Regions from separate parts of the Bacillus sp. 9.4 genome, predicted to be linked through region 1. Evidence: riboswitches for the same ligand, from Rfam matches in the RefSeq annotation. Region 1 holds a riboswitch; each other region holds the start of a gene.
The links. A riboswitch is a leader RNA that binds a small molecule or an ion and turns the genes downstream of it on or off. The one in region 1 is predicted to bind S-adenosylmethionine.

Region 1 (3,116 bases):
CTTTTTCATTAAAGAAACCTTCAATCGGGCTGTATGCACCGATACCGATCAATTCCAAATCCGCGAAAGAAATTAAATCAAGTTCAATTTCTTTTTGAATGCCGCTCACATCATATGATTCATCTACTCTGTTTATTAATGTTCCTCCGTGTGGTGCTAAGCTCATAATATCCATCTCCTCCTAGTTAACTTATAAAATTACTCAGATTAATGATCAGATTCCCCCGCCTTGTTCGTGGACTGAGCGTCTCTCTTTACGAATGGCCTTTGTCAGGCTGACGGCACCGCCCGTCGCTAAAAGCACACTTACCATGATAAAGATCGAATAATAATCTGCTTTTAAAAACAAGGATACAAGCAGATAAGAAATCGATAAAGATAAAAACGGCGATACGATCCATACCTTCAGCATCGTTTGAACAACTTGTTTATGGAACACGTTCGGACCGTTTTTTGCCATGCCTATTCCGATAATAGACGATGACGTGACTTGCGCCAAGGGCACCGGCATCCCAAATACAGAACTGATGATCACCAGTCCCGCTCCTGTACCGGATAAGAGAATGCCTTCCCCTTTGGAGAATCTCGTAATTTTCTTCCCGTTTGTTTCTAGCACTCGCCGGCCTAATAACAGTGCGCCAAGAGCAACAAAAGCTCCTCCATACAAGGTTCCTTTTCCGACATCAAGCACACCGGCAGCTACTAACGGGCCAACAGCATTCGCCACGTTATTCATGCCGGCAGAGAATGCTTCGAAAAATCCGGCAACTAACAAAACAATGCCGAGGATTTTTTGCTTTTTAGAAGATTTTACTTCAATCTTAAAATAACGAAACAGCTTAGATACGAAATAGGTGAAGCCGAAAGCGAACAGCGGGACAAAAACCCAAAATGACACAATGATCAGAAGATTGTTCACAAACAATACTTTATAAGCCACTCCCACGCCGACAACCGCGCCGACTGTTACTTCACTTGTCGACAAAGGAATGCCGAGCAGATTAGCAGTAAAGAGCGACAGGGCAGCAGCTCCAATAATGATGCAAACAATCGTCAGTGTAATCGTCTGCTCAGGAATAATGCCGGAGCTGATTGTTTTTACAACCTCGCCTCCGCCAATGACCGCCCCGGCAAAGACACCGACTGCGCATAGGATCAAAGCGTAGGTTTTCTTTTTGATGGCTCCGGAGCCGTAAGCAACCCCCATCGAAGCTGCAGCGCCGCTTGCACCAATATTCATCGCGAAAAACAAGCTAAATAAAATAGCGGCTAATTCCATTTTGCAGCTCCTTATTCATGCAGTCCGCATTCTGTTTTCGCCATACCATTCCATCTGCCTGAGCGCAAATCCTCTGCTGTAAAAGCGGGAGCAGTGCAAGGCGCACAGCCAATACTTGGATATCCTTGGTCATGAAGCGGATTGTAGTCCAGTTCATTCCGGGATGTGTATCTCCAAATGTCTTTCCAAGTCCAATGGATAAGCGGGCAAACTTTTACTGACTTGAATTTTTCATCTTTGTTTAAGAAATTCGTATTGGCACGGCTTGGCCCTTGATCACGGCGCAGGCCGGAAAGCCAGGCTGGATGTCCTGAAAGCGCCTCTCTTAAAGGAACGACCTTTCTAAGATAGCAGCACTGATTCGGCTCTCTTTCCCATAGTTTGTCACCATGTTCTTCGGCTTGTTCCTCAAGGGTGAGGTCTGGTTTTTTCAGGATGATATTAAGACCCGGATAACGCTCTTTCACTCGTTCAATTGTTTCATAGGTTTCTTTAAAATGAAGTCCTGTATCAAGAAACACAATCTCTGCGTCTTTTTTCACTTTATAAATTAAGTCAATCAGAACGATTCCCTCAATTCCGAAACTGCAAGCATAAACAAGCTGATCGCCGTAATGGCCGTATGCCCATTTTAAAACTGACAGCGCTCCTTTATAAGGATCGTCTTCCGGAAATGTAATCGTTGGTTCTTCCCAATTATCATACGTTAACATTTCTTCTTTCCTCCTTTCGGAGACAAACAAACAGTAACTTTCTGCCGGTTGTCTTTTCCCATGTAATGTGATTCGCGGCTGCTGATATACAGATAGCCTTTTACCTCTTAAAATAAAAAACTTTCAATCCGGCGGAAAGAAAGACAGGAACAGCATGTAGCCCTTATCTTTCAAAATGGAATTCATTTTGCTGGAAGTAGCACCTTACAAACTATGCAGGTTGCCGGGCTTCATAGGTCCAGTCCCTCAGCCGCTCTTGATAAGTTTTTAGATTTGTAGTAAATTTTAGCACAATTCTAACATAAGTCAACCCGACTTTTTTTATAGGATTAATAAAAAAACAGGCCTCATAGCCTGTTTTCAAGTACATCAAGGCTTTGAAGCCTCTTTACATCATTTGAATTTATTTTTTATTTTTTAAACCAATCTTTTGACTCGGGATTTCGTTTCCATGTTTGCAGCTTTTTTAGATCATCTGAATGAATATTTCCGTTTTCAAGCGCGACCTCTGTGAGCGTATCATAATCAGTTAATGAGTAGTATGGCAGTTCTGCCTTTGCGAAGGCTTCCTCCGCTTTAGGAAGTCCGTACGTAAAGATTGAGACGACACCAAGCACTTCACAGCCGGCCGCTTGTAAAGCTGCACAAGCTTCAAGCACGCTGCCTCCTGTGGAAATTAAGTCTTCAATGACAACTGTTTTTTGCCCTTCTTGCACAGCTCCCTCAATCTGATTGCCTTTTCCGTGCGCCTTCGGCTTGCTCCTCACATAACACATCGGAAGATTCAAACGGTCAGCCGCAAGAGCAGCATGAGGAATACCGGCAGTTGCTGTTCCCGCAATCATTTCAGCTTCAGGAAAATGCTCTTTGACAAGCTTGCTGATACCTGAAGCAACATCGTTTCTGACCTCTGGGAAAGATAGCGTAAGGCGGTTGTCACAGTAGATCGGTGATAAAATGCCGCTTGCCCATGTGAACGGCTCGTTCGGGCGTAAAAATACAGCTTGGATGTCTAATAGATGTTTTGCGATGATTTGTTTCAAGATTTGATTCCCTCCCATTCAAGTCTGACAGCCTTATAGGCTTTTACCGGGTCTTCCGCTTTTGTAATCGAGCGTCCTACT
Region 2 (3,116 bases), on a different contig from region 1:
TCCAAGGCCTCCTGAACCAATGGCTCCGGCAATTGCCGTTGAGCCGATCAAAGCGATGGCAGTAACCGTAATGCCAGAAATAAGAGCAGGCATTGATTCCGGAATCAGCACTTTGAAAATAATCGTAGACGTTTTCGCGCCCATTGATTTAGCGGCTTCAATCACACCTTTATCCACCTCACGCAGCGCGATTTCAACAAGGCGCGCGTAAAATGGTGCCGAGCCGATTACCAGCGCCGGCAATGCGGCGTTTGGCCCTAAGATCGTGCCGACTAAAAATTTCGTAAAACCTAATAGTAAAATAATTAAAATAAGGAACGGAATCGATCTGAATATGTTAACAACGGCCGAAATCACAGAGTTGACCGCTTTATTCTGCCAGAGGCTTCCTTTGCTCGTCAGAAAGAGCAGCAAGCCGAGGATGACCCCGATGACAAAAGCAAACAGTAAAGAAATCAGCGTCATATAAAGTGTTTCATATGTCGCGTTCCATAATTCAGTTAAATCAACGTTCGGGAAGTATTTTTCAAACATTCGTGATCACCTCTGCTTTCACCTGTTTGTCATTAATGAATCGGATCACGTTTTGCACTTCTTCCTCGTCTCCGTCAATGTGGATGAACAGTGAACCGTAAGCCCCATCCTTCGTCTGCGAAATTTTCCCTTGCAGAATATTGACGCTGACATTGAAGTTTCTGATCATCTCTGTAATCAGAGGCTGTTCAGCTGACTCACCGACAAATGTGAGCTGAACCATTTTTCCTGATGCTGTATCATCAAGAAGGTGCTGAAGCGTCTCTTTCGTTTCTTCCGGCTCTGTCACCTGTTGAACAAATCGTTTTGTCATATGTTCCTTTGGATTTTTAAAGACATCGAGAACCTCGCCTTCTTCGACCACCTTGCCGTTTTCCATGACGGCGACTCTGTTGCAGATTTTGCGGATGACATGCATTTCGTGCGTAATCAGCACAATCGTCAAACCGAGCCTTTCATTAATATCGGACAATAGATCCAGAATTGAATCTGTCGTTTGCGGATCTAATGCTGATGTCGCTTCGTCACAAAGGAGAACCTTCGGATTGTTTGCAAGCGCTCTGGCAATTCCGACACGCTGCTTCTGCCCGCCGCTCAGCTGGGACGGATATGATTTTTCTTTTCCTTCTAAACCTACCAGTTTAATCAGTTCATTGGCGCGCTTGATCCGCTCGCTCTTTTTCACCCCGGCAATTTCTAAAGGAAACATGATATTATCTCTGACGGTCCGCGACCAAAGCAAATTGAAATGCTGGAAAATCATACTGATTTCATGGCGTGCTTTTCTTAAACCGCGTCCATTTACTTCATTAATCTTGGTTCCCGCCACTTCCACGGTTCCTGAGGTTGGTTTCTCAAGGCCGTTCAGCAGACGGATTAAGGAACTCTTACCAGCTCCGCTATATCCTATAATTCCAAAAATCTCACCTTTTTTAATGGAAAGCGAGACATTTTGGACAGCATTGACATCTCCATGTTTCGACTTGTAAACTTTTGAAACATCCTGAAGATTGATCAAAGCAATCACCTGCCTTAACACTATTCTAAGAAATCTTCCGGTTTTTTCTGCAAAAGAAAAGCCTTTCTGCACACTTGAGCAGAAAGGCTTATATAAAATGCCTTTCTCTCATCTTTCAAAGCTGAACGCTTCGTGTGAATTGGCACCATTTCAACAGTGTTGATGGTTGCCGGGCTTCATAGGGCACTTCCCTCCACCTCTCTTGATAAGAGAAATATATAGTCTTTTTCGTCCGGAAATTCTTAATGTAGAATAGCACGGCGAATGATTAAATGTCAATAAAATAAATGATGTCAACTTTTACTATTATAATAATTTATTATTTTTTAATTTTTTAAAATCCTCTGAAAAAACCCATTTGTCAGCCAGAGAATGGCTTCCAGTTTTAACAGGGCCCTGAATGATCCCTTTACTTTGAGGCTTCCGCTCCGAATCAGGTGCTGAAGGGAAATGTCTCCGTGCAATAAATCAATAATTTCCGTTTGGTTTCCGTAAAAGGTCAGGTTGGACGTTTGGGGCGGAGAAACTTTTTTCATTTCTCCCTGTTCGTTTATTGAGACGGTTAAGGCTTCTGCTTCTCCTTGGAAGGTAATGAGCAATGTTGAGGCATTCAAAAGGGGTTTTAAAAACAGATGCTGATACTCATCTTCTAAAACTTCCGCTTTCTCCATATGTACAACCTCCTATTTGTTGGTCATACATACACATTTCTCTCTTTGTCGCAAGAACCCCTTTATAAAACGAACGACAATTTCATTGGATATGCTGAGAAATATGTCATAAATGGGATGCGGAAGATGATTTTTGTTTGATCAGCTCATATAAATAAGAAACGGAATGAAATGCATATCCTCTTTCGACCACCTTTCCGCCTTTAAACAGCAGAAAACAAGGGACGCTTTCAATTTGATACGCTTTTGCGAATGTCGGAGAGTAATTGACATTGTTTTGATAGAAGGCGACATCCGGCAGCATTTCTTTCACCACTGTCAGCATTTTGCTTGCAAGCTGGCAGGTGCCGCAAAACGGAGTATATAAATATAGAAGGTACACATCATCTTCAATATGATCAAGTTCGTGTTCTTGGAGTTCTTTCATGCTATACACCTCGGGACTTTCTTTCAAGAAAAATAGTATGGACATTCAGATTCGCACGCAGCAATACAGAGGCGACATGGTGCCTGGGCGCAGCCGCTACTTCCTTATAGGCTCTGTCGATATGGAGATGGCAGGCTTCATTAAATTCACGCTTCAGCTGTTTTCTCAATTTCTCACCTGATTCATCAGCATCAACTAATATATAGACGTCTTTATCATAAAGCTCGTCAGCCAATTCCTCGAGCCTCAGCTGGCTGATTGTTCCGTTTGTGCAGATAATGCGCACCGGTTCATTCAGGACGCTTTCGATTTTCTCTTTATCTGATTTCCCCTCGACAATCATAACCTTTTCCAGCTCATCCATCTTCATCTTGTTCACCTGCCGCGTCAAATTTGAAACGTTCAGATTGTAAAAGAAGGCAGTGAAATTCACCGCCAACATTAACACCAGCCGTTTTCGTAGTCA
Region 3 (3,116 bases), on a different contig from region 1:
ATAGACGTGAGCAGGAAGCGGCAGGAACGGTGAGCCGAAGCATGTAGAGAACGTCGTTTCAGGAGACGTTACACCACGTTCGGTTCCGGCGAGCTTACTCGTGTAACCGCTCAAGAAATGGTACATCGCCTGCTCCTTCGTCAGTTTGCTGATCGGCGGCAGGACTCCGAAGGCATCAGCCGTCAAAAATACAATTGCTGACGGATGGCCGGCCATGCTTGGAGTGACGATGTTGTCAATCATATGAATCGGGTAAGCTGCCCGCGTGTTTTCAGTATAGAAGGAATCATCATAATTGGCTTCGCGTGTATCTTCATCAACAACGACATTTTCCAGAACAGACCCGAAGCGGATCGCGTTAAAGATTTGCGGCTCCTTTTCCTCGCTTAAATGAATGCACTTAGCGTAGCACCCGCCTTCAATATTAAAGACACCTGTATCAGACCAGCCATGTTCATCGTCACCGATCAGCTTGCGGTCAGCATCTGCCGACAGGGTGGTCTTGCCTGTTCCTGACAGTCCGAAGAAAAGGGCGACATCGCCTTTTTCACCGACATTGGCGGAGCAGTGCATAGATAAAATATCTCTTTCAGGCAGCAGGAAATTCATAATGGAGAAAATGGACTTCTTCATTTCACCGGCATACTCAGTTCCGCCGATTAAGATCGTCCGCTTTTCAAAAGAGACAATAATAAACGTTTCGGAATGAGTGCCGTCTGTTTTTGGATCCGCTTTGAAATGCGGAGCAGAAAGAATGGTGAACGGCTGCTCAACTGTTTTCTTATCATTTCCTTCCGGACGGATAAACAGCTGCCGCGCAAATAAATTGTGCCATGCGAACTCATTTACGACAGTGATCGGCAGCCTGTATTTCTCGTCTGCTCCGGCAAATCCTTCGAAAACAAACAGTTCATCTCGCTCCTTTAAATAGCTGACAACTTTCGTATACAGCCGCTCAAACGCTTCTTCTGAAATCGGCTGATTCACCGGGCCCCAATCGATCTTATTTTTCGTGCTTTCTTCCTCCACGATGAATTTATCTTTAGGTGAGCGTCCTGTGTAAGCGCCTGTTGTCGCGCGAACAGCACCTGTGGATGTTAAAATGCCTTCGTTTCGGGAGAGGACTTTTTCTGTTAGCTGTGCTGCTGATAAATTATGACGCACATTTGGACATGTTAATAAGGCTTGTAAATCAGCGGTCAAATCAACTGAGTTCATATGAAACCTTCCTTTATCGTTTTTTGTGTTTTGCTAATTGTGAATTAGTATAACATATATTTTCAAATAGTCTATACTATTTATTATTTTTTGTGTGTGCATTTCCATTGTTTTCCCTCAATATAGGTGCCTATTTCTTCTGAATCATATTGACATTGCAAACCCTTTTACGATAAGATATTTCATTGAGCGGATACTCTTATCCCGAGCTGGCGGAGGGACAGGCCCTATGAAGCCCAGCAACCGGTTTCTCTGTTATTTATTATGTTCAACTGAGTGAGACAACCAAGGTGCTAACCTGTTGCAAGGTTGTATGATTCCTTGAGCGATAAGAGTGAAAGGCACAAAGACCAAACCCTTTCCTCGATGGAAAAGGTTTTTTTATTTCATAAATATGCCAATTAACATTCTCTAATATAACTGTACATTGTATAAGAGGGAGCGAGTTCCGTATCATATATACAAGGTCTTTCGGGAGGCCTTGTGCAGGAGGAAGCAAATCATGAGTAAAAATCGTCGTTTATTTACATCAGAATCTGTTACGGAGGGGCATCCGGATAAAATCTGTGACCAGATTTCTGACAGCATTTTAGATGAAATTTTAAAGAAAGACCCTAACGCGCGTGTTGCTTGTGAAACATCTGTGACAACAGGTTTGGTTCTTGTAAGCGGAGAGATCACAACTTCTACGTATGTTGACATTCCGAAAACGGTTCGCCAAACCATTAAAGAAATCGGATACACACGTGCGAAATACGGATTTGATGCGGAAACTTGTGCGGTTTTAACATCAATTGATGAGCAGTCTGCTGATATCGCGATGGGCGTAGACCAAGCGCTTGAAGCCCGTGAAGGCACAATGAGCGACGAAGAAATTGAAGCGATTGGTGCGGGTGACCAAGGATTAATGTTCGGTTATGCGTGCAACGAAACGAAAGAGCTTATGCCTCTTCCAATTTCACTTGCCCATAAATTAGCCCGCCGCCTAAGTGAAGTCCGTAAAGAAGATATTCTTCCGTACCTTCGCCCTGACGGCAAAACACAGGTAACGGTTGAGTACGATGAAAATAACAAACCAGTCCGCATTGACGCGATTGTGATTTCAACTCAGCATCATCCTGAAATTACACTTGAGCAAATTCAGCGCAACATTAAAGAACATGTAATCAATCCGGTTGTTCCTGAAGAACTGATTGATGAAGAAACAAAATATTTCATCAACCCTACAGGACGTTTCGTAATCGGAGGCCCTCAAGGGGATGCGGGACTTACAGGACGCAAAATCATCGTTGATACGTACGGCGGCTATGCACGCCACGGCGGAGGCGCGTTCTCAGGTAAGGACGCGACGAAGGTAGACCGTTCTGCAGCTTATGCGGCAAGATACGTTGCGAAAAACATCGTTGCGGCTGAGCTTGCTGATTCTTGCGAAGTACAGCTTGCTTACGCGATCGGTGTTGCACAGCCTGTGTCAATCTCAATCAACACATTCGGTTCCGGAAAAGCTTCTGAGGAAAAACTGATTGAAGTTGTTCGCAATAACTTTGATTTACGACCTGCCGGCATTATCAAAATGCTTGATTTGCGCCGTCCGATCTACAAACAAACTGCTGCGTACGGCCACTTTGGACGTCACGATGTTGACCTTCCATGGGAGCGCACAGACAAAGCGGAGCAGCTGCGTAAAGAAGCGTTAGGAGAATAATTTTATAGCCGCTTACTGGTTAAGCGGCTTTCCCTTTTTTATCGTTGTATTCATGTTTATTTTTTTACATAACTGTGAAACCAAATACTATTCACAGCGTCTATAAATAGGGGTTCAATGATGACAATTTTAATTATGGAGGCAATACTATGTGTGGATTTGTCGGGGTTTTTAACAAGCATCCGTTAGCTCA

Region 2: it holds a riboswitch for S-adenosylmethionine, as region 1 does, so the genes downstream of both, metN (methionine ABC transporter ATP-binding protein MetN) here and ACZ07B_RS08310 (phosphoadenylyl-sulfate reductase) in region 1, are expected to answer to the same signal.
Region 3: it holds a riboswitch for S-adenosylmethionine, as region 1 does, so the genes downstream of both, metK (methionine adenosyltransferase) here and ACZ07B_RS08310 (phosphoadenylyl-sulfate reductase) in region 1, are expected to answer to the same signal.

The regions. Positions count from the first base shown of each region.
Region 1 covers NZ_JBVFMU010000002.1:348,752-351,867, forward strand. Annotated here, with positions in the region: gene sat (sulfate adenylyltransferase) at 1-166, opposite strand, end outside; gene cysP (sulfate permease) at 215-1,279, opposite strand; gene ACZ07B_RS08310 (phosphoadenylyl-sulfate reductase) at 1,291-1,992, opposite strand; SAM riboswitch class I at 2,153-2,258, opposite strand; gene pyrE (orotate phosphoribosyltransferase) at 2,403-3,035, opposite strand; gene pyrF (orotidine-5'-phosphate decarboxylase) at 3,032-3,116, opposite strand, start outside.
Region 2 covers NZ_JBVFMU010000003.1:237,775-240,890, forward strand. Annotated here, with positions in the region: gene metP (methionine ABC transporter permease MetP) at 1-534, opposite strand, end outside; gene metN (methionine ABC transporter ATP-binding protein MetN) at 527-1,552, opposite strand; SAM riboswitch class I at 1,658-1,764, opposite strand; gene ACZ07B_RS13275 (SCP2 sterol-binding domain-containing protein) at 1,879-2,223, opposite strand; gene ACZ07B_RS13280 (thioredoxin family protein) at 2,330-2,650, opposite strand; gene ACZ07B_RS13285 (toprim domain-containing protein) at 2,652-3,014, opposite strand; gene ACZ07B_RS13290 (YusG family protein) at 3,092-3,116, opposite strand, start outside.
Region 3 covers NZ_JBVFMU010000001.1:1,132,994-1,136,109, reverse strand. Annotated here, with positions in the region: gene pckA (phosphoenolpyruvate carboxykinase (ATP)) at 1-1,218, opposite strand, end outside; SAM riboswitch class I at 1,415-1,553, shown strand; gene metK (methionine adenosyltransferase) at 1,721-2,923, shown strand; gene asnB (asparagine synthase (glutamine-hydrolyzing)) at 3,073-3,116, shown strand, end outside.